Regions from separate parts of the Knoellia pratensis genome, predicted to be linked through region 1. Evidence: predicted binding sites of a transcription regulator. Region 1 holds the regulator's gene; each other region holds the start of a gene.
The links. Region 1 encodes LexA, which represses DNA repair genes until DNA is damaged. Its sites were predicted from a motif close to TCGAACANNTGTTCGA; they were not measured.

Region 2: the regulator LexA is predicted to act here: its motif matches at 3,436-3,451, upstream of ACFQRE_RS15635 (alpha-ketoglutarate-dependent dioxygenase AlkB).
Region 3: the regulator LexA is predicted to act here: its motif matches at 5,295-5,310, upstream of ACFQRE_RS10065 (HNH endonuclease signature motif containing protein).

Annotation. Positions count from the first base shown of each region.
Region 1 is NZ_JBHTDJ010000004.1:9,587-17,425, forward strand. Features, by position in the region: gene ACFQRE_RS16155 (ComEC/Rec2 family competence protein) at 1-1,259, shown strand, start outside; gene ACFQRE_RS16160 (LysR family transcriptional regulator) at 1,273-2,214, opposite strand; gene ACFQRE_RS16165 (hypothetical protein) at 2,329-2,517, shown strand; gene ACFQRE_RS16170 (cysteine hydrolase family protein) at 2,664-3,257, shown strand; gene ACFQRE_RS16175 (Sir2 family NAD-dependent protein deacetylase) at 3,329-4,228, shown strand; gene lexA (transcriptional repressor LexA) at 4,225-4,977, opposite strand; gene ACFQRE_RS16185 (LysM peptidoglycan-binding domain-containing protein) at 5,174-5,599, shown strand; gene ACFQRE_RS16190 (VOC family protein) at 5,771-6,229, shown strand; gene ACFQRE_RS16195 (hypothetical protein) at 6,234-6,932, opposite strand; gene ACFQRE_RS16200 (GNAT family N-acetyltransferase) at 7,059-7,655, shown strand; gene ACFQRE_RS16205 (winged helix DNA-binding domain-containing protein) at 7,629-7,839, opposite strand, start outside.
Region 2 is NZ_JBHTDJ010000003.1:1,206,561-1,214,399, forward strand. Features, by position in the region: gene ACFQRE_RS15630 (phosphodiester glycosidase family protein) at 1-2,554, opposite strand, end outside; gene ACFQRE_RS15635 (alpha-ketoglutarate-dependent dioxygenase AlkB) at 2,792-3,415, opposite strand; gene ACFQRE_RS15640 (peptidoglycan-binding protein) at 3,540-4,562, opposite strand; gene ACFQRE_RS15645 (hypothetical protein) at 4,652-5,338, opposite strand; gene recO (DNA repair protein RecO) at 5,408-6,133, shown strand; gene ACFQRE_RS15655 (isoprenyl transferase) at 6,130-6,927, shown strand; gene ACFQRE_RS15660 (permease) at 6,924-7,839, shown strand, end outside.
Region 3 is NZ_JBHTDJ010000003.1:56,475-64,313, reverse strand. Features, by position in the region: gene ACFQRE_RS10095 (PIG-L deacetylase family protein) at 1-605, shown strand, start outside; gene ACFQRE_RS10090 (pyridoxal phosphate-dependent aminotransferase) at 640-1,869, shown strand; gene ACFQRE_RS10085 (FluC/FEX family fluoride channel) at 1,873-2,265, shown strand; gene ACFQRE_RS10080 (fluoride efflux transporter FluC) at 2,262-2,612, shown strand; gene ACFQRE_RS10075 (hypothetical protein) at 2,766-3,092, opposite strand; gene ACFQRE_RS10070 (MmcQ/YjbR family DNA-binding protein) at 3,136-3,510, opposite strand; gene ACFQRE_RS10065 (HNH endonuclease signature motif containing protein) at 3,659-5,194, opposite strand; gene ACFQRE_RS10060 (hypothetical protein) at 5,509-5,985, opposite strand; gene ACFQRE_RS10055 (hypothetical protein) at 5,982-7,697, opposite strand; gene ACFQRE_RS10050 (S8 family serine peptidase) at 7,806-7,839, opposite strand, start outside.

The DNA.
Region 1 (7,839 bases):
TCGCACAGCGGCTGCCACCGAGGTTGGCGTTCATGGGGCCAGCGATCGCCATTCCCATTGCGGCACAGGCGATGTGCGCTCCGCTCATCGTCCTGCTGCAGGGCTCGGTCAGCATCGTCGGTGTCGTCGCCAACCTCGTCGCGGCACCACTGGTGGCGCCGGCCACGATCGCCGGCGTGGTGGCTGCGCTGGTGTCGGTCGTCGCCGATGGTCCTGCCCAGCTCGTGGGGTGGCTCGGCGCCGTGCCCACGTTGGGCATCGCGCGGACTGCGCGCGTCATGGCCGACGTCCCGGGCGGGACACTGCCGTGGCCCGATGGGGCGCCGGGTGCGCTCCTGCTTGCGGGACTCACCGTCCTGCTGTTGCTCATGGGGCGGTGGCTTGGGCGCTACGCCGTGGTCAAGCCTCTCGTCTCCCTGCTCATCGTGGCCGTGACGGCGGCCATGACGATCCCGACGCGGGTCGTGACCTGGCCACCGGACGGCTGGCGCATCGCCTTCTGCGACGTGGGCCAGGGTGATGCGGCGGTCGTGCGGACCGGACCTGGGCGGGCGCTCGTCGTCGATGCCGGGCCTGAGCCGGCGGCGGTGGACGGGTGTCTCGACTCCCTGGGTGTCGAGGTCGTCGACGCCGTGGTGCTGACGCATTTCCACGCCGACCACGTCGAGGGTCTCCCGGGGGTCCTCGGCGGACGCGAGGTCGGTCAGGTGCTCGTGTCACCGATCGCGGAGCCGGGCTACCAGGTCGCTGAGGTGACGCGCTGGACGGGAGCACGCGGCATACCCGTCTCTGCGGTGGCGGCAGGCGACCGGCTCGCCTTCGGCGAGGTGACCGCGGAGGTCTGGGCGCCCGTGCGGCGCATCGCGGCGGGGTCGGTGCCCAACAACGCGAGCATCGTGCTCGCCGTCCGTGTGGGGGAGGTGGATGCGCTGCTCCTGGGAGACGTCGAGCGGGAGGCAGCGCACGATCTCGTGTTGAGGATGCGACGGGATCCCCAGATGGCCTCTGCTGCAACGGAATTCGACGTGGTCAAGACGCCGCATCACGGAAGCGCGAACCTGGACCCTGCGTTGATGGCCGCGGTGCGGGCACCCGTCGCGGTGATCAGCGTGGGCAAGGACAACGACTACGGGCATCCGACGGCCGCGCACCTGGCGATGCTCAGGAGCAACGGGTATGCCGCCTATCGCACCGACCAGCGTGGGCACGTCGCCGTCGTCGAGCGTGACGGTCGACTGGAGGTTGTCACGGCGAAGTGAATGGCGCGGTCGATCAGTGGGCCAAGGCCTTCTTGCGGGTCTTGGCGCTCGACGCCTTGGCGCTCTCGACGAGGGCGTCGAGGGTGGCCTTGACCGCCGGCACGCGCTGGAGGTCCGGCGTGGTCACGGCCACGATGTGACGGCGCGAGGCCGGCGTCATCGGGAGCGCGGCGACGTCCTCGTGGTGGACGGTCTTGAGGATGAGGTCGGGGATGACCGCGACACCCAGGCCCTCGGCGATGAGACCCATGACCGCGACGTAGTCCTCGGTCTCGTAGGCAATGTTGGGGACGTAGCCGGCCGTGCTCGCGAGCTGGAGGAGGTGGCCGCGACAGCGCGGACAGCCAGCGATCCAGGTCTCGTCCTTGAGGGCGGCCATGTCGACGTTCTTGGCGTGGGCGAGCTCGTGGGTGCGGGGGACTGCGAGCAGCACCTCGTCGTCGAGGAGGGGAGTGGTGACGAAGGCGTCGAGGTCCTCTTCGCCGCGACCGAGGTCGGTGCCCTCGTAGACGAAGGCCACTGCAAGGTCGCACTCGCCGGCGCGCAGGGCCGCAAGGGACTCGCGTGGTTCGGCTTCGCTGAACGTGATCGTGACACCGGGGTGGTCGGCCTTGACCTTGGCCAGCGCCTTGGGGACGAGGGTCGCGGACGCGCTGGGGAAGGCCATGAGCCGGACGCGGCCGGAGCGCAGTCCGGCGATGGCCGCGACTTCTTCCTCGGCGGCGTCAAGAGCAGAGAGGACAGGGCCCGCGTGGCGGGCGAGCACGGCGCCGGCCTCGGTGAGCCGCACGCTGCGACCGATGCGCTCGACGAGCGTCGTGCCCGTGCGTGTCTCGAGGCGGCGAACCATCTGCGAGATGGCGGGCTGGGAGTAGCCGAGCGAGAGCGCCGCCGCGGTGAAGCTGCCTTCATCGGCGATGGCGCGCATGACCCGGAGTCCGGCTGCATCAATCATGGATGCATTCTATAACGCTCAGTTATCAAAGTTCCAGTCCTCTGCACAGGGTGTGATGCAGGGTCCTGTGGTGGTGCGGCGTATCTGTGGGGAGAGCGCCGCCTCCTTCCGTACATGAAGACCACGATCCGCCGGCGGACAGCCCGCCGCAGCCACCACCCGGACGTCAGCTGTGACGCCCTCGGGCGCTGGCACTGGAAGTGCCAGTGTGGCGCCGGGGCCCACGCGGGAGGGTCGGCCACGGACTGGCGCTGGATGGTCACGGGGGCCCTCGTCCACCAGAACGCCTGCCCCGGCGAGTGACCGCCCCGGCCTCTCCCTTGCGTCTGCGTGAAGGGTCGCTGGAGCCGCCACATCCGCAGACGCAACGTGGGAAGTGGCGGAAAGTTTGCGGATGATGTCGTGGGAGCCACTAGGCCGACGGGTTGCCCTCGGTGTGAGGTGGTGACATGACCTCCGAGACTGCTCCGTTGCCCGCCATCGCCGACAACGCCGCCCTGGTGTTGATCGACATCCAGAACGGATTCGACGACGCGGCGTGGGGGCGCCCCGGTCCAGATGCCGCGGCGGCGCAGGAGCGGATGCGCGAACTCGCGCACAAGTGGGGCGAGTCGGGTCGACCCCTGGTCGTCGTACGCCACGACAGCACGAGCTCCGCCTCACCGCTGCGCCCGGGGCAGCCCGGCAACGACGTGGTCGCGTGGGTGGCAGAGCTCAAGGCCGACGTCCTCGTGACCAAGAGCGTCAACTCGGCCTTCATCGGTGAGCCGGACCTCGACGGCTGGCTGCGTGGACGCGGCATCAGCCAGATCGTCGTCATCGGGATCCAGACGAACATGTGCGTGGAGACGACGTCGCGAATGGGCGGGAACCTCGGCTACGACGTCATCGTGCCGATCGACGCGACGAGCACCTTCGACCTGGCGGGGCCGGACGGCGCAGTGATGTCGGCCGAGGACCTGGCCCGGGCCACGGCGACGAACCTGCACGGTGGAGGTTTCGCAACCGTCACTTCTGCGAGGGCGATCCTGGCGTCCGCCTGATGAGCGTGTCACTCGGCGTCGCGCCGCCCTGACCCCTCGGGGGCGGTCTCGTGCCGACTTACGATGGTGCGGTGAGTTCTGCGGTCAGGTCCAACATGAGCACCAACGTCAGCGTCGCCGACGTGGCTGCCCTGTTGCGCGACTGCGATCCAGCGCTCGTCCTCACCGGTGCCGGCATCTCCACCGAGAGTGGCATCCCGGACTACCGCGGCCCGGACGGCAATCGTCGGGTCACGCCAATGTCGCACCAGGAGTTCATTGCGACGAGTGCTGCGAGACAGCGCTATTGGGCTCGCAGCTTCATCGGCTGGCAGCGCTTCAGTGCGGCCGAACCCAACGCCGGACACCGCGCCGTCACCGGGCTCCAGCGCGCCGGGGCATTCGGCACGGTCATCACCCAGAACGTCGACGGACTCCATCAGGACGCCGGCACGCGTGACGTCATCGAGCTCCACGGGAGCCTCGCCGAGGTCGAATGCCTCACCTGCGGGGAGCGCGTGGACCGCGACCTCGTCCAGGCGTTCATGGACGACGCCAACCCCGGATTCGCCTCTCTCGCAATGGGACTCGTCGGCGACGGTTCTCAGGTGAGCAGTCAGATCCGGCCCGACGGCGACATCGTCCTGGCCGACTCGGCCGTCCAGACCTTTGTCGCTCCACGCTGTCTCGTATGCCGTGCCGACACCGTCAAACCCGACGTCGTCTTCTTCGGTGGTTCCGTTCCCAAGGCGCGGGTCGAGCAGTGTTTCGCCCTCACCGACGCGGCGCCCGCGCTCGTCGTGCTGGGGTCGTCGCTCAAGGTGATGAGCGGCTACCGGTTCGTACGACGGGCGGCCGCACACGGCATACCCGTCGTGGTCGTCACGAAGGGCCCCACACGCGGCGACGCCGAGACAACGCATCGGATCGATGCGTCGCTCGGCGTCACGTTGTCCGCGTTGGCGGACGAACTCGCTGTGAGTGTGGACTAGATCCGGCGGAGGACCGCGGTGACCTTGCCCAGGATGGTGGCGTGGTCGCCGTCGATCGGGTCGAAGGCGGGGTTGTGCGGCATGAGCCAGACCTTGCCGTCCTTGCGCTTGAACGTCTTGACTGTCGCCTCGTTGTCGAGCATCGCGGCCACGATGTCGCCGTTGTCGGCGTTGGGCTGCTGACGCACGACGACCCAGTCACCGTCGCAGATGGCGGCGTCGATCATCGAGTCACCCACGACCTTGAGCAGGAAGAGCGAGCCCTCGCCGACGATCTGCTTGGGCAGCGGGAAGACCTCGTCCACCATCTCCTCAGCCATGATCGGCACACCGGCGGCGATCCGTCCGAGGACGGGCACGTAGCTCGCCTCGGGACGCGCGTCACCCGAACCGGTCGGATCCATCTCGGCGTCGATGTCGTCGGGCGAGGCGCCACCGCGATAGCCGCGGATGTCGCTCGGCGTGTCGGGCGAGATGACCTCGAGCGCGCGCGGCCGGTTGGGGTCGCGGCGCAGGTAGCCCTTCTTCTCGAGCGCATTGAGCTGGTGCGACACCGAGCTGGGGGAGGTGAGGCCAACTGCCTGGCCGATCTCGCGCATGCTCGGCGGGTAGCCGCGCCGATCCACGGAGTTGCGGATGACGTCGAGAACCTTGCGCTGACGCACCGTGAGCGTGCCGTCACCGGGGTCGCGGTCGGGCAGCTGCTGCACAACACTGTCGTCGGCGTCGTGGCGGCGCTTGTCGCTCATGGGTTCGTCTCCTCGCGGGGCGTTGTCAGTGGTGCCTGATTGGCTTCCTGACATGAGCACAGACTACGGAGTTCGAGTACATGTTTCAAACATCTGTTCGACGCGTGTCTTGAAGTCCTCGAACATCCGTGCTAGAAATCGTACAAGCGTTCGTTCGAACACCGTTTCGATCGTGACATCGACCCAGGAGGACACCATGAGTGCAGTTGCAGTTCTGGACAGCGCTGCATTGCTGGACGGCACCACCAATGGGTATGCCGCACCCCGGCCCGTTCCGCGTCGTGCCCCGCAGCCGCGGCTCGTGTCCGTTCCCACGGGCGAGTCGGTGCGCGAGGTGGCGCAGCCCGCGCTGCGTCTGACCCGGGCCGGACGACTCGTTCTCACCAGTGCCGTCGTGCTCGTCGCTCTCCTTGTGGCGTTCGTCGCTCTCACCGGTGGGGCTGCCGCGTCGGCGCCCGCCGAGACGGTGACCGTCCAGCAGGGACAGACCCTCTCCGAGATTGCCGCCGAGAACTTGACCGGCGTGTCCATCGCGACTGGTGTGTCGATGCTCCAGGACGCCAACGACCTTGCCAGCGCGCAGGTCCAGGTCGGCCAGGCCATCGTCATCCCGCAGGGCTGATCGCACAGACACACACCACGAACTCCGAGCCGCTTCGACCCCGGCTCGGTCCTGAGTCCTTGGATGAGCTTCGACCCCTCTCCGACTCAGCAGGGAGAGCGCCCCGCCACTGTTGGTGCGGGGCGCTCTTTGCTGCGCAATAAGTCGGGGCAGTTTGCGCTTGGACCTCTCATGACGAACGAGAAGATTCAGAAGGTCAAGCAACTGCGGATCGTTGTCGAGGCGCAGGACTATGACGAGGCGGTCCGGTTCTATCGCGACGTGCTGGGCATGGACGAGATTGCGGCGTTCTCCGAGGGCGGCGACGACCGTGTCGCGATCCTCGAGGCCGGGCGGGCGACGTTCGAGATTGCGAGCCCCGCGCACAAGGTCGCGATTGACGCGGTCGAGGCCGGCGGAACCCCGAGCCCGAAGATCCGGATCGCCTTCGAGGTTGACGACGCGGAGTCGGCGACGCGTGAGGCCGAGGACGTCGGTGCGACCGTCGTGGCTGAGCCGGTCCTCACGCCGTGGATGTCGCTCAACTCGCGGCTCGAGGCGCCAGCCGGCCTGACGATCACCTTCTTCCAGGAGACCGTGGACTCGCACGAGCGTGCCGAGCGTGAAGGGTTCGGCACCAACGAGGTCTGACTCGTCAGCGGATCCAGACGGTGAGCGGGCCGATGGTGTCGAAGCGAGCGGCACGCGCCGCCGCGACACCATCGCCCGACTCCCACCCGACAAGGTGGTGACCCGGTGCCACGAGTGCCGCTGCAGCGGCGGCTCCGACCCACGCGCGCGCATCGTCCCCGTCTGCCGCGAAGACGTTGGTGATGCCTGCGACCTGGCCCGTCACGTTGACGATGCACCCGGCGGTCACGTGCTCACCCTCTGTTGCGGCCAGGACCTTCACCCCCTCTTCTGCGAGCAGCGAGGGACCGAGAATGACTGCGTCCTGCGGGGCTGACGCCCAGGCCCGACTCCACCCCTCCATCTGCGCTGCCGATCGAACTTCGCGCCAGGTCCCACCGTCGCCGCCAGTGCGTGCGGCGGCATCGTCGGCGTCGAGCCAGAGCCATTCACCCGCGATGAGCGGGGCGAAGTCGGCCCTGGTCAGGTCCAGGCTCGCCCAACTGTCCTTGATCGAGGCTCCGGCAGCGGCGTCGATGCGCTGCAGGATGTCGAGCTCGCTGGTCGACTCCGTGAGGGTGACGGCGTCCGGGTAGAGCGGAGGAGTGCGTACCGGGCTCGACCACACCGCAGAGCCGAACGTTCCCGAGATCCCGTGCGAGCGGCATACGCCATCGCACCAGAGCGCATTGTTGCGGGCGGCGAGCTCGATGCGGTCGGTCACCACCCGATCATGGTCACGGGACAACGGCGTGTCGCGTGATTTTCGGGGGAATGGGTGAGAAATGCACGGGAGGGGTGGGGGGAAAGGCGTTGGCGGTCAGGGCTTCTCGCCTGTTAGGCATGGCGCATGACTTCTCCCGAGATCGCCTGGCCGCGCACGACTGAGCGCCTGACCCTGCGGCCGGTGACCGATGGCGACATCGACCAGATGCTGACCTACCGCAATGATCCCGAGGTCCGACGCTGGCTCATTCGGGCCACCGTCGATCCCGCGACCTTCCGGCAGAAGTGGCTCGCGTCGGTCGAGGATCCAGACGACCACTCGTGCATCGCCCTCGTGGGGGACCAGCACATCGGCAGCGGAATGTTGGAAGTCCTCGATGGCATGGGCCAGGACGACGCGCCGGAGTCCATCAAGGTCGAGGGAATGCTCGGCTACATCCTCGACCCGGCGCACGCGGGCCACGGTTATGCCACGGAGCTGGCCCACAACCTGCTCTCCTTGGCCTTCGACAACCTGGGCCTGCGTCGGGTGACGGCCGGTTGCTACGCCGACAACATCGCCTCGCGGCGGGTTCTCGAGAAGGTCGGCATGCGACTGGAGCAGTACGGCGTGCAGGACTCGTGGCAGGCCGAACTCGGCTGGATCGACGGCTGCACCTATGCGCTCCTCAAGGAGGAGTGGGACGCCGCGGTCTCAGGCGAAGACGAGGCGCAGCGGTAGCTCGTGGAAGGCCGCGAGGAACTCAGCCGCCTCGGCAATGCCGTCCCGTTCGGCTGGATTCAGGTCGACCTCGGGCCGGATCGTCACCGTGGCCTGCTTGGCCTCGGCCTTGCGCTTGAACGTACCGATGTCATGTCCGTCCACGACGACGATGCCGCCACCGGCCTCCGAGACCAGGCGCGTC
Region 2 (7,839 bases), on a different contig from region 1:
CGATGACCTTCTTGGCCAGCGCGAAGTCGGCGGGGTAGCCGGTGTCCACCAGGTCTCCAGTGATGACCACGAAATCCGGTGTGCTGGAGACGATTTCGCGCATCGTGCGACGCACGGCCGGCACGAGCGACTGGTTGTCGGCGGTGAACTGACCGTCCGACATCACCGCATAGCTGAACTGCTCACCCGACGTGCTGAGCGCGGTGTGCTGCTGCACCACCGGGTCCTGGACCACGGGCCCGTCAGGCGCACTCACCGGGGGAGCGGTCTTGACGACGAGGTCGTCGAACACCACGGCACCCGTGTAGGAGCGGGCGGCCCCGGTCTCGATGGCCGCCACGAAGTTGAGGGTGATCGGCCCCGGGAGAGTCTGTGGGACCGGCACCTCCATGTACTTCCAGCCGGTCCACGTGATGTAGGGCCCATAGAGCGAGGCGGCCTTGCCCTCACCGTCGCTGATGCCGAACGAGGTCCACGCGCCCTTGCCGTCGCCGAGGACCCACACGCCCAGCGCGAGCGGCTGGCCTTGGGTGATCGTGATCGGCGTGGCCGGTCGCGCATAGCCGACGCGGGTCGCCGTCGACAGGGTGAAGTCGTAGTTCATCTTCAGTCCGGTGCCACCCTCGCGACCAGGCGCCGGCTCCACTGAACCTGCCGCGCGGGCCTGGGTGAACCGCCACGTCGCGGCGTCGTCGAAGGTGCTGAGGGTCGTGCTCACCGAACCGATCGCCACCGGCACGTGCGTGACGACACCCTTGGCGGTGGCCTTGATGACCACGGCTCCGGTGGTGACTCCGGCCTTGGCCCTGACGGTGAAGTCGACACCCGCGCTCGTGACGTCGACCAGCGCCTTGTCGTAGTCGAGCGTGACGTCGCCTGTCTCGAGTGGCGTCTCGAAACCGTTGGCATCAGCGCCGATCACCCGGAACGTCGACGGCTCAGCGGGGTCGAGGATGGACACCTTGTCAACGCTGGGCCGCAGTCGCAGCAGCGGTCCGAGGACGGTCAGCGTGAGGGTCTCCTTGAGGGCCTTGATCTCCGCGGTGGCGACGACTTGGCCGGGCGCACTCGCGCGCAGCAGTCCAGTTCCCGAGATGGTCGCGTTCCCCTGTGCCCGGTATGCCGGTGAGGCCGCCACGGGTGCGTACGTCTCGTCGTGTCCCAGGGCAGTGAGCTGTCGCGTGAGTCCGGGGAAGACTCGCCGCAGGTCCACGTTCTCTTCGTCAGAGGTGGTGATGAGCCGGAGACCTCGGACCTGTCCCGAGCCGGCGGCGGCGAACAGGCCGACGCCGTCGGGGACCGGTCGCAGGTGTCCGTCGGAGGGTTGGTTCTCGACGTCGAGGTCGGTCTCGCCGGCCTCGCGGGCGAGCATGGTCGAGGACCCGCCGCCGTCGAGGTTGATGCCGGAGGTGGCTCCGACCTCCTTGAGGAAGGCACCGGTCTCGGCATAGGTCATACCGCGCGAGGCGGCCATGCGTCCATCGACCGTGAGGACGAACATCGTGGAGCCGTCGGCGTTGAAGCCGATGGCGGTGCGCGGGTGGATGGCCTTGTCGGTCTGAGGAAGGACGACGCCGTCCTTGAGGAGCATCGTGTTGCCGGAGATCGCCATCTTGAGGTTGGCGCCCTCGTTGCGCAGGGCGTAGTCCACGCTGACCCTGTCGCCGACGGTGAGGGCGGCGAGCTTGTCCGCTCCTGTCCCGCGACCCACCACGGCCAGCTGGTCCTTGTCGAGCTGCCCCTCACCGGCCACCGTGGCGACCGACTCGACGACGCCGCCTCGGGTCACGACCTCGCGGACCTTCGTCGCGCCTCCGGTGACCCGGGTCCGGGTGTAGTCACCCCACAGGGGAGTGAAGACCGTGACACCGTTCGTCGGGATGGCGGTCTGGTTGAGGCCTTCCAGCGGGATGGACCCCGTCGGCAGGGAAATGGAACCTTGCAGGAACATCGACGTGATCTGGCCGAGGTTGGTGTCACCCACGCCGAGCGCGTGGTTGTGCCCCGGGTTCGGACCCTTGACTACGGTGCCGTCGAGCTGCTTGGCGCCACCCTCGGGGGCGCTGGAGTTGTTGATGTCGAAGTAGTCGCCGTTGACCGCTGCCACAGCGCGGCGCGGTTCGGCCTGCTCCGTCAACGGGGATGCGGCCGCGACCTTGCCGGCGTTGATGTAGTCGGGCCTGACCGAACCTGCCGCCAGGTCGACCTTGAGCAGGTCGCCACGCATGAACCCGCCGGCATCGAGCCACTCGAAGGATCGCAGCGACACGGCGGGTGCCACAGGCCTGGTCACATCGCTCAGCCAGAGGCGATCGTCGATCTGGTTCGCCTGTGGCGCAACGACTCTCGGCTCGCTGACATCGGAGCTGCCAGCGGCGATGCGTCCGGCGGCCGCGTCCACGCCCGCGATGACTGGTGCACTGCCGTCGTGGTCAGGTCCGACAGGGGAGGCCTGGGCTCCGGTGGGAGCGAGGAGGCCGAGCGGGAGAGCGATCGTCGCGGCGACGAGGCCCTTCCAGGAGCGAGAGCGGGTCGATCGCGAGGAGGCGGGCATGTCGAGAAGTCCACCGCGGCGAAGTGTGGTGGAAACAATTTCCCGATGAATAGCCGGCAAACGTAACTTGTTCACATGACGAGTCTGGCACTGACTGCTGCCGAGCGCGCGGTGAGCGAACGGCCGTGAATCCCGGTGGCCCGTTCCTCAGAATGTCAGGACTTCCGCCGTCGTCGTCGCCGCCTCGTGGTCGTCGGGGTTGGGCTCGATGCCGATGCCGGGCCCGTCGGGGAGCTGTCAGCGAATCCCGTGCGGCCGGAACTGGATCGAGATCCTCGGCCCGACCGGCTTGGAGGTCTTGGGGATCGCGTGGTCCCAGGTGCGCTGGCATGAGCCACCCATCACCACGAGGTCGCCGTGGCCGAGCGAAAAGCCGATGGACGAGCCACCGCCACGGGGCCGCAGCATCAGCGACCGAGCCGATCCGACGGACAGGATCGCGACCATCGTGTCCTGGTCCTTGGCCCGCCCGATCCGGTCACCGTGCCACGCGACGGAGTCGCGTCCGTCCCTGTAGAGGCACATCCCGGCGGTGACGAACGGCTCACCCAGCTCACCGGCATACCTGTCGGACAACGTTTTTCGCGCTTGGGTGAGGACGGGGTGGGGGAGCGCCTCATCCGATTCGTAGAACTTCAGCAACCGAGGGACGTCGACGATGCGTTCGTACATCTCGCGCCGCTCGGCCTTCCACGGCACGTCGTCGTGGAGTGCATCGAAGAGCAGGTCGGCGCCGGTGAGCCAGCTCGGTTGGTAGTCGACCCACGCGCCGCGCGACAGGATCGTGCGGGTCGGGGCGAGCGCCCCGAGGTCGATGGCGTCACCGGTGTCGAAGAGTGAGTGCTGCAGCGCTGCGGCCATGCCGCCGAGCCTAGCAAGAATCGAACGTGTGTTCTAGTGCAAAACGCGCGGCGTATGCCGCGTGCACCACGACCGCTCCCGGGTCGCGGAGCGGTCGTGGGCGTTTCGTGGGCGTCGGGCCCGGTCAGATCGTGAGCTTGGCCCACGTGACCGGACCGACGACACCGTCGGCGAGGAGGCCGCGACTGGTCTGGAAGGCCTTCGCCTTGCCCACGGTGACCGAGCCGAAGACACCGTCAGCGGTGAGGGTGTAGCCGCGTGCGGTCAGGGCCTTCTGGGCGCCGATGACCGCCTGACCCGAGGAGCCCGACTTCACCGTGACGACGAGCGCGGCCCACGTCTTGGGTCCGACCTCGCCATCGGCGAGGAGGCTGCGCGAGGTCTGGAAGGCCTTGACCTTGCCGACCGTGACCGAACCGAAGACCCCGTCGACGGTCAGGGACTGTCCGTGGGCCTTGAGCAGGTGCTGAATGGCGGTGACGCGGAAGCCGGAGGCACCGGACTTCACGGTGGACCAGGCGATGGTCGAGGGTGGGGTGGCGCCGCCGATCTTGGCCACGAGTGGCGCGATGCGCGAGTCGCCCGGGCGCACGTTGATCTCGAAGTGCATCTCGTCCTTGCGACCCGAGTAGTCGCCACCCCAGCGCACGACACCGTTGCAGTAGTTGAGGATCGAGCGGATCCGGCTCACCTGCGCAGCCGAGAACGTGCCGGAGGCGCCGAGCGGGTGCCGGGGCGCGTTGCAGTCGATGGCCGTGCCCGACGCGTGGTTCGACAGGCTCGTGCTGCCCGAGATGACGCGGTAGTTGTAGCCCCAGCAGCCGGGGGTGGCCAGCGCCTCGACCTCACTGTGGAAGCGACGCGCGACGTAGCCCAGGATCGTGTGGACCTGTCCGCCCCGGACCCCCGCCGGGAAGCTGTGACCGGACACGGTGAGGGCGGTGATGCCGATGGAGCTGGCGCTGCTGCTCGCCGGCCACCCGTTCTGCGACGTGGCGGCGTGCGCCGCGCTCGCGCCGGCGACGACGAGACCGCCGCTGAGGGCGAGACCGCCGGCTCCCCGCAGGAGCATCCGCCTCCCCACGTCCGGCGTCTGCGTGAGTGAGTCGTGGTCGTGAAGTCCTGGTTGGTCGTGAAGTTCACACATGGTTCTACCCCTCGTTCGATGCATGGAGTGCCTCTGCCGCAACGAACCTAGGAGCGCCCGGCGGGCGCGTACATGGGGAGGACTCCCCGTCACCTCAGGGTGTCGTCGACTTCGTCATTGAAGGAAAGACCCAAACTCGAGGTGTATGCCGTGTGCCCGCCGGGTGCGTAGGCGAACCACCCCATCTCCGACTCTGTGACGTCAGGAAGTGGCCACAGCTCTCTCGCTTGGCCAGAGGCCTCTCGCACTGCACCCAGGTCCAAGGACACAAACGTCTCGGGAACGTCGAGTGATGACCACGCCACGACGAGTTCGGCTTCACCCGCGGGCACGGGCGCAATCCACATGTGCTGTGAGGCCCGCAGCTCACCCGAGATACCACCCGTTGGAATGAAAAGAGGGGCATCGGCCGTGCCCGGCTCGTCAGGCCCCACATCTGGTGAGTGGCCAAGATCGCCCGCACCCAGCTTGGTCCCATCGTCGAGGAGCAAACCGACCTGCGGCTCCTCGGGCAGGCCGTGGCGGTCCTGCGCGCGCGATGCTGAATCCGGGTTTACCCACGTCTCGATGCGCAGGGACATCCCGCGGTCGTAGGCCTGGGCGTCCATGACCCGGATGACGACGTTGTCCGTCGCGACGACGTCGACCTCGATCGGCACCACCGCCGGGACGACGTTGATCGGCGGTGCCCACGGGACGTTGGCGAACTGGCGCGTCTCCTCAGGCTCGTCCGGCTGCGGGAGGGGTGGCTCGAAGAACGGTGCGCGAGAGCTCATGGCGACACGGTAAGCGCGACGGGCGGCACGGCATACCCGAATTGTCAGAGGGCCGGGAGACAATGGGGCGTGCCGCTCTACCGTGACCAGGGGATCGTGCTGCGCACCCACAAACTGGGTGAGGCAGACCGGATCATCACGGTGCTCACGCGCAGTATGGGCAAGGTCCGCACGGTCGGCAAGGGCGTGCGCCGCACCAAGTCCCGCTTCGGTGCCCGGCTCGAGCCGGGGATGCTCGTGGACCTCCAGTGCTACGAGGGTCGCAACCTCGACACGGTGACCCAGGCCGAGACGCTCGAGTCGTGGGGCGACGTCTGTGCCCGGGACTACGACTCGTGGACGGCGGCCAGCGCGGTGCTCGAGACGTGTGACCGGCTCACCGAGGAGCGCGAGCCGGCGCTCCAGCAGTACTTGTTGGTGACCGGCGCCCTGCGTTCGCTCGCTGGCAAGGAACATGACCCCAACCTCGTCCTCGACGCCTACCTGTTGCGTGCGCTCGCGATCGCCGGTTGGGCGCCGAGCTTCCACGACTGCGCGAAGTGCGGCGCCGAGGGGCCGCACCGGGCGTTCCACATCGTCTCCGGTGGCGCGGTCTGCTCGTCGTGCCGCCCGCCCGGGTCCGCGGCACCCGCGCCAGAGACCCTGCGACTCCTCGCGGCATTGCTCGCCGGCGACTGGTTCATTGCCGACGCCTCCGACCTGCGCCACCGACGGGAGGGGAGCGGACTGACCACGGCATTCCTGCAGTGGCACCTCGAACACGGCGTGCGCTCGCTCCGTATGGTGGAGCGGTGACCAGCCGCCCCTTCGCTCACCCCAGCGGCGCGCAGCCGCCGCCCCTTGCTCCGGCACAGGTGCCTGGCCACGTCGCCATCGTCATGGACGGCAACGGACGCTGGGCCAACCAGCGCGGGTTGCCGCGGACCAAGGGTCACGAGGCCGGCGAGGGCGCGCTGTTGGACGTCGTTGCCGGCGCCATCGAGGCCGGTGTGACGCACCTGTCGACCTACGCCTTCTCGACCGAGAACTGGAAGCGCTCGCCCGACGAGGTCCGCTTCCTCATGGGGTTCAACCGCGATGTCATCCGGCGGCGGCGCGACCAGCTCCACGAGTGGGGGGTGCGCATGGTCTGGGTCGGTCGGCGGCCGCGTCTGTGGTCCTCGGTCATCAAGGAGCTCGAGATCGCGCAGGAGCTGACCCGGCACAACACCGGACTGACTCTGTACTTCTGCGTCAACTACGGCGGCCGGGCCGAGCTCGGTGATGCCGCTCGAGCGCTGGCGCAGGACGTCGCCCGCGGTCGCATCAAGGCCAAGAACGTCGACGAGCGGACGCTCGCCCGCTATCTGCCCGAGCCGGACATGCCCGACGTCGACCTCTTCATCCGGTCGTCGGGGGAGCAGCGCACGAGCAACTTCCTGCTGTGGCAGAGCGCCTACGCCGAGATGGTCTTCCTCGACACCCTGTGGCCCGACTTCGACCGACGCGACCTGTGGCGGGCCATCGAGATCTATGCCGACCGCGACCGCCGCTACGGCGGGGCCGTCGACCTCGCACAGACGTCGACCGACGAGGCGCCCGCGCAGTGAGCCACGAGCGGCCGCACGTCGAGACGCCACCCCTCTCGACCCCTGACGAAGGTGAGATCCGCGCCCGACGCTCGCCACGGCATACGCATCAGGAGGAGCACGACGATCCCCCTCCGGAGACCGGCGGCTACGCGGTCTGGATCCTCGCGGCCGGCATGCTCGTCCTGGCGCTCGCCCGACCTCGGCTCACCGCACTGCTCGATGACCACGAGGCCGTGCAGGCCTGGCTCACCGTCTTCGTGTCCATCGCGTTGCAGGCGCTGCCCTTCCTCGTCCTCGGTGTCGCACTGTCGGCGGCCGTCGCCGTGCTCGTGCCGCCCGAGGCGTTGAGTCGTTGGCTGCCCAAGAACCCGGCCGTGGCGGTGCCCGTCGCCGGGCTGTCCGGGATGGCCCTGCCGGGGTGTGAGTGTGCGAGCGTGCCGATCGCAGGAGCCTTGGTATCGCGCGGTATTCAGCCCGCAGTGGCCCTGACCTTCCTCCTGGCGGCGCCCGCGATCAACCCCATCGTGCTGGCCTCGACGGCGGTCGCCTTCGCGGGGGACTGGCGCGTCGTCCTCGCGCGATTCCTCGCCTCGCTCGTCACCGCGATCGTCGTCGGATGGATCTGGTTGCGGCTGGGCAAGGACTCCGTGATCCGTATGCCGCGCCGCGCCCGTTCCGACGGATCTCGCCTCGCGCGTTTCGTCGACGAGGTGAGCCACGACGTGCTGCATGCCGGTGGCTACCTCGTCGTCGGCGCGGCTGTCGCTGCGACGGTCAACGTCGTCGTCCCTCGCGCCTGGATCGACACTCTCGCTGGCAACCTGCTCGTCTCGATCATCGTCCTCGCGGTGTTCGCCGTCATCGTCGCGATCTGTTCGGAGGCGGACGCCTTCGTGGCGGCGAGCATGTCGGCATTCCCCCTGACGGCGC
Region 3 (7,839 bases), on a different contig from region 1:
TGGGGCGCCCGCCCGACCGCCACGAATGGCTGGGCCATCCCGACGGCGGCGTGGACGGCGTTCCTTTCGCTGAGCTCGTCGACGCCATCTGGGCCGTCCTCCAGGAGGAGCGCCCGACGGTGGTGTGCACCTTCGGACCGGACGGGATCTTCGGGCATCCCGATCACGTCGCCGTGGGCGCCGCCACCGACGCGGCCTTCGCCCGTGGGGTCGCCGACGGTGGACCGGGATTCTGTCGTCTGGTCCACGGGGTGATCCCCCAATCGGTCTTCGAGCGGTGGAACGCCCAACGGGCCACCCTTGGCCTCCCGGTCTTCGACCCCACGGCGATGTATCACATGCGCGGCGTGCCGGACGAGACCATCGACATCGAGGTCGACACCGGATCGGTGGCGCACCGCACCGTCGCCGGGCTCCTCGAGCACCGCAGCCAGCACCACGTCATCTTCGACCCACCCATCGATGTCGACAGGTGGCAGCGGGTCGTGACCCGCGAATGGCACACCATCGCCTGGCCGCCTGCCGATCGCGGGGCAGCCCGCCTCACCGACGTCTTCGACTGCCTCGACACCACAACACAACGCACGCCACGACGAAACAGGTGAGCGGGCGGCATACGCCGTCTGCAAGCATGCCTGCATGCGCCCGATCGTCCAGAGCAAGAAGCTGCAGCACGTCCGCTACGACGTGAGGGGGCCGATCCTCGTCGAGGCCCAGCGGCTCGAGGCCGAGGGCCACAAGATCCTCAAGCTCAACATCGGCAACACGGCACCGTTCGGCTTCGAGGCTCCCGAGGCGATCGTCGCCGACATGATCCACAACCTGCCTGATGCGCAGGGCTATTCGGACTCGCGCGGCATCTACTCGGCCCGCACCGCTGTCGCGCAGTACTACCAGGCGCGCGGCCTCACCGACACGGTCGTCGACGACGTCTACATCGGCAACGGCGTCTCCGAGCTGATCTCGATGGTGCTGCAGGCGTTCGTCGACGACGGCAACGAGATCCTCATCCCGGCGCCGGACTACCCCCTGTGGACCGGAGCGGTCTCCCTGTCCGGTGGGACGCCCGTGCACTACCGCTGCGACGAGGAGAACGGGTGGAACCCCGACCTCGACGACATCGAATCCAAGATCACGCCCAACACCCACGCCCTCGTCGTCATCAACCCCAACAACCCAACGGGCGCGGTCTACAGCGAGGACATCGTCAAGGGCCTCGTCGACATCGCCCGACGTCACAACCTCGTCCTCATGGCCGACGAGATCTACGAAAAGATCCTCTACGCCGACGAGGCCGTCACGCCGGTCCACCACCACGTCGCGACCTATGCCGAGGACGACGTCCTCTGCCTCACCTTCAGCGGGCTGTCGAAGGCCTACCGCGTCTGCGGCTACCGCGCCGGGTGGGTCATGGTGTCGGGGCCCAAGCACATGGCCGAGGACTTCCTCGAGGGCCTCACACTGCTCGCCAACATGCGCATGTGTGCGAATGTGCCTGCGCAGCACGCGATCCAGACGGCGCTCGGCGGCTACCAGTCGATCAACGAGCTCATCGTCCCGGGCGGGCGCTTCTTCGAGCAGATCAAGCTGGCGAACCGTCTGCTCAACGAGATCCCGGGCGTCTCGTGCGTGGAACCCCAGGGCGCGCTCTACTGCTTCCCCAGGCTCGACCCGGAGGTCTACCCGATCACGGACGACCAGCAGTTCGTCATCGACCTTCTGCGAGCCAAGAAGATCCTCGTGACCCACGGGACGGGCTTCAACTGGTTCGAACCCGACCACTTCCGGCTCGTCACGTTGCCGGACGCCGAGGTGTTGACGGAAGCGATCGGCCGCATCGCGGAGTACCTCGAGACCATCCGCCGCTGATCGATGACGCTTCGGTCGCGTGACCTCGCGCTGGTCGCCGTGGGCGGTGCCCTCGGCGCGATCAGCCGGTATGCCGTGGGCACTGCCGTTCCGCACCCGGGCGCCGGTTGGCCGTGGGCGACGTTCTCCGTCAACGTGATTGCGTCGTTGGCCATCGGGGTGTTGGCCGGTTGGGCGTACTGGCGACACGCGTCTGATTGGGTTCGGCCGTTGCTCATGTCGGGCTTCCTCGGTGGGTTCAGCACGTATTCGGCGTTCGCGGTCGACACGGTGGTGCTGACCGAAGGGGGGCACGGAGGTCTCGCCGCGGCATACGTGGTCGTCACGCTTGTGGGGTGTGTTGGCGCGGTGGGCGTGGGAACCGTTGTGGCACAGACGCTTTGGCGGCAGTCATGACTGCGTGGGTGCTCGTCGCCCTTGGTGCAGCGGTCGGAGCGCCTCTTCGGTATGCCGTGACGCAGCTCCTCCGGGATCGCGGGGCCACGACCCACGCCGGGACTCTGATCGTCAACGTCGTCGGCTCGCTCGTGCTCGGGCTGCTCGCCGGTGCCGGTGTCGAGGGCAACGCGCTGGCCGTGATCGGGACAGGCTTCTGCGGCGCCCTCACGACGATGTCGACGCTCGCACTTGAGGTGTGGGACGCGATCATCGAACGGCGCACGCCTCACGCCGTGTCCACGCTCGGGCTCCACCTCGCAATCGGCCTCGGCGCCGCCTGGCTCGGCTGGGCACTCGCGAGTTGAGCGGGACCGGTCCCTCAGCCAGGTGTCCGGGACGGGAAGAGATCAGAAGACGGTGAGCTGCAGAACTGCGTAGCCTGCGAGCACGCCGACGATGCCTGACAGCAGCCCGATGCACCAGGCCGGGATGGTCGTGCGCGGTGACCGAGCGATCACTCACGCCAATCCGCTCGAGACTGCGATGCAGGTCAGAGGGCCAAAGGCTGCAGCGCGCGCCAGGGCCCCGCGGTCCAGCTCTCCGAGATCCTGGCCCGTGATCCCGGACGTGAGGTCCACAACAGCACCGAGGAACAGGGCAAAGACGAAGGTCAGTGCCATCAGGGCCACCGCCCCGACCACTCCGAAGGCCGCGCCCCACCGAAGAGCAACCAGCCCTCGACCGATCCTGCCCGCTGCGATGGCGAGCCCGACGGCAGCGAACCCGACACCCAGCAGTCGCTGGTTGCGGGTCCAGCTCATCTGGAAGAGCGGCGTGGCGTTCACGCCCCGAATGTAGGTCACTCGAACGGTTCGGTCCGAACGATCGTCAGCTGGGGCGCGGAACCTGCTCGGCGAGGGTGGTTGGCGCCTGGATGCAGTAGGAGTCGGTGAGCAACTCGGCCAGCTCCTCCCAGTCGGTGTCCTCGTCGACCAGCAGCCCGACGACGTTGCCGCCCCAGTTCGCCTTGAAGTAGGGCGTACCCATGTGCTCGAACGCGACGACCTCGTCGGGTTCCGCCCGAAAGGTGATGCGGAACAGTTGGTCCTCGCCGCCGAAGATGTGCGCGATGGTGGCGGCGCGCACCTTCCAGGCCATCCCGATCCACGCGTCATGCTCGCGGACCTCTGGGAAGGCGCTGAGGATCTCGGAGATCCGCTCGATCCACTCGACCGGGACCAGCGGTCGCTCGACTGACGCCATGCGCAGACTCTAAATCGAGGCTCCGACAGGGATCGGCGCTGGCTCAGGTGGTGTGCGTCCGTTCTTCGTCGAGCATGGTGGCGAGGGCGTCGTCGATCTCTGCCTCGCGCCGTGCAGATTCGTCCTCGTCGGCTTCGGCCTCGATGATTCATTGGTCAACCCATTCGGCGACGACGTCGTCGGGTGGTTCGTTGACCCAGGGGTCGGGTGGGCCGGTGTCGAGGCGGGCGCGTTCGGCCGCCCGCTGCTGCGTCGTGGCAGGCTGCGTCGCCTGCTCGCGCTGGATCTTCTTCAGAAGTGCGGGCAGCTCACGGTCGTACGAGCCCGGCGTCAGGTCCCACGTCACGCAGGACCCGGTCTCGTCAGGTGGGTGAACTGTCGCGATGAGGCGCTGGTCATGGACCTGGGTGTGGTGGCGTTGGCACAGCAGGGCCGCGTTGGCCAGGTCCGAGGGGCCACCGTCGACCCAGTGGATGAGGTGGTGGGCTTGGACCCACCCGGCGGGCATGTCACAGCCCGGGTAGGTGCAGGTGCTGTCCCGGTGCCACAACGCGCGGCGTTGCCCCCGGGTGAACAACCGGACCCCACGACCCACATCAAGGATTTCGCCGTCGGAGCCCAGAACGACCGGGATGATGTCGGCGTCACACGCGAGCTGTCGCACGATCGCCGGGGACAGCATCGTGGCCTGAGCCCGCGACACCATCACCCGACCACACCCTTCACCTGAGCCGGCGGAGTCAGCGTCGACTCGAGTCTCAGCGGCGGCGGGGGCGTCAGCCTCCGCGTCACTGTCGGCGTCGGTGTCAGCCTCGGGGAAGTGGGCGAGCAGGTCGTCGAAGTCGATGTTCACGTGCAACGTCGTCGACGCCCCACCCGGTGCACTCTTCGCTGCGGCGTCCTCCCCGGCGACGCGACCACACACCGCAGCCAAGGCTTCCGCACGGCGCTGCTCGGCCGGGCGAAGATCCTTCTCCCCGGTGACGTCGTTCGGGGCCGGCTTCGACAACGGCCCGATCACCGCTTCCAGGGTCGCAGCCTGCTGCGGCGTCAACCCCAACCGGTACTCCGTGATGTCCGCGTCATTGACCCGCGGCGAAGTCAGGTACGCGGCCTTGCGCAGCTTCCTCTGCTCGTCGTCGAACTCACCCTCCGCACCGAACATCGCGATCAGGTGCGGGCGCAACCTGCGGGCGTCCGCAGACCCCCACTGGACGCCGTGATCCAGGATCGCGCCCGCCACCGTGGGCACGGCCTCCGGGCGCAACTGGTCGGCGAGCTTGGCCATCTCCTTGAGCGCCGTCAACGCCAACCCGGGACCGACCTCCCCGGTGAGCACCCGCCCCCACACGATGCCCTCGGGCCCCTCCGGATCCGCGTACGCCCCTGCCCCGGGACCAGCGGTCGACCACAACCCACCCGGCACCGAACACGCCACATCCTGCGCCAGCTGCGCCAGGTGACCGGCACCGTCCTGCTGCAACGACGGGGCGTGCTCACGCACCCAGGAGTGCACCGACCCCACCCCGCGACGCGCGGACGTGAACTCACCCCGGTGCGCTGCTTCCGCGGTGACGCGCACCTGAGCGGCCCCCGCACGGGCCTTGACGTCATCAGCCAGGCGCATGAACTCGGCCAACTCCGGTCCGCTCAACCGGGCCAACACGTCCCCCAACGGACCCACCCCGCCACCATCGGAAGCCAACGCGTCCCGGGCACCCTCCAACGCTGCGCGCAGTTGCGCGACGTCGGTTGCGGGTGCTTCGTTCTTGCCCTCATTCTCCTAGAACTCACGTTCGACTGTCAAGTATTTTCGGCTACGCTCTGGGCTGAATTCGCCACTCCCACAGGCGAATTCGCGCGCTAGGCACCACAAGGAGACCGGTCGTCAAACCGTGACTTCGACGCTACAACTCGCCACCGACAGGCGAGCGCTGGGAAACTCATCCGCGCGTTCGATGACACCATGCGCCGACTCTGAGGGCGTGCCGATCGGACTCAGGGCTGACCGGAGAGTCGCTCGTGACGTCCACCGCCGGGACGACGTAGGAGGTAGGGCTCGGCCATCGCGCCCACACATCCCACCGCAAAGCCACCGCCCATGACCAGGAAGAAGGCGCTCTCGACCAGTGCGCTCCACCCGGGGGCGTAGACCTCGTCGGGCAGCTGTCCATCACCTTCGTAGAAGACAGGGAACCTCTCGCCGATCTCCTCCCCACCACCCACGATCCGCACGTCGTGGAACGTGTAGCGCCCGTCGTCACTGGTGAAGGTCCCGTAGTAGTCGCAGGTCTTGCCACAACTCTCCTCGGTGACGACGAAGCTGCCGCCGATCCCATGCCCACGAGACGCGGACCAGGCCGGGCCTACCTGGGTGAGTCCGAGCCACACACCGCTGAGACCCATGACGACCCCGACGGCCCGCGCAACCATGGCCAGTCCCTGGCGGTCGTCCTGGACGAAGCCGGGCTTCACGCGAGCCAGTGGGAAAGCCAGGTGGCGGCGAGAGTCAGCATGCCTGCGCCGAACACGAACACCGTCCACGGCAGACCACTTCGCGGCGGTCTCCCGTCCGCCACGCGCGGTGCCGACTCGACGGCGCGCTCGATCGACGCCGCCAGCCCGCGACCGTCCCCATCAGGAGGAACGACCTCCAGGACGCTCTCGTCATCGAAAATCACCAGAGCCACGTCCTCATCGACACGCACCTCGCGTACGGCACCCATCGGGCTCTCCATCGCGCTGAAGACCGATCGCATGGCAAAGCCGCTGCTGGCCACCCGGACCCGGTACGTGAGTTGTTCCAGACCCCAGTGCAGCGCCGTCCCTGCACCGAACACGACGCCGGCCCCGGACACCCCCACTTCCTCATCCCACAGGAGCCACATCCCCACCGAGACGGCAGCGATCGCCGCGGCCAGACCCGCCGCCCTGAGCCACAGCGGAGCCTCGACGACGACCGGGAGCGGCACCGGGATCGTCCCCATGGGAACGGGTTCGGACCAGTCGTGCGGATCCTCGGGGTCACGGTCGAAAGTGTCCAGATCGACCTCGGCATCCTCGGGAAGAGCCACCAGCGGACCGAGGGGAAGCCGCAGCCCGGCCGGTGTCGCCAACGCGACCCACCCGCCGTGGCGGACATCCCCCACGAGGAACGCCTCCGCAGGCGCAGCGACCCGGCGGGCTTCCGGCGTGGCCAGGCGCAGAACCTCCTCGTCGACGGGGAACTCGCCGAGCCCTCGCGACGAGTCGCTCGCCAGGAGCCCGACGAAGTCGAGTCCATCGGTGAAGACCCGCACCGGCACTCCGAGCCGATGATGCTGCCCCTCCAGAGTGCGCCGGCGCACCCGCACCGCCAGCAGCCGCTCGGCAAGCAGCACCGCGAGGAGCAATGCGCCCACCCCAACCGAGACCCACCACGTCTGGTCTGGTGGCTCGGCGATCGGGTGCGTCCACGACGGGTCGCGCGGGTCGACCCGCAGCGCGACAGTGTCATTGACCCGCGGTACCTCGATGAACAGGACCTCCAGCTCGGCCGGGAACCCTTCGGGCCGACCCTCCAGCCGCACCTTCTGGTTGCCGTCCTCGTCCTCGTCGGACAGCACGACCCCCTCGACAACCTGAGCACGCAACGCGTGAACGTCATCGATCGCGACCGCCCGCTGGTAGCCGTAGACCGCCCCACTCGCCACGAGCACCAGCGCCACCCCGCCAGCGGCCATGAGGCGGTGCGCCCCATCGAGGTGCAGTGGGCGCTGTTGACCGACCGGCCACGGCGGCAGTGCGACACTCGCGGCCCGAGCGATCTCGCGCTGGCGAGCGAACCGTGAGCGGAGGTGCACGGCATACGCAACGAAGACCAGAGCGACGACGGTCCAGGCGACGTTCGCCGGACGGACGGTGTCCCACTCCAGGTCCGCGATCGCGAAGAGGACCGCGCACGCCACGGCCACGAAGGGGCGCCACCACAACAGGACCACCGACGCGAAGCACAGGACGATCGCGACCGAGAACGTCAGGTCGGGGCCGCACACCCTGAGGTCGGCGGTCGAGCACGGTTCCGTGTCGCTGGCCACCGACACGACGACCGCGCCCACCCACACGCCGACCAGCACCCAGCGCAGCCAGGGCCGGGGAGTCGCCGCCACCCAGGCGCGCACGCGCTCGTCGGTGAATCCAGAAGTCACCGGCGCAACCTACAGGCGACCGACCCTTCCAAACCCCAAACGCAGGTATGCCGCCCGCTCACGTGAGCGGACGGCATACCTGATGCGTTTGTCAGGTGACAAACGGTGCTACTGGACCACTCCCAGGGCGTTGACGATGCCG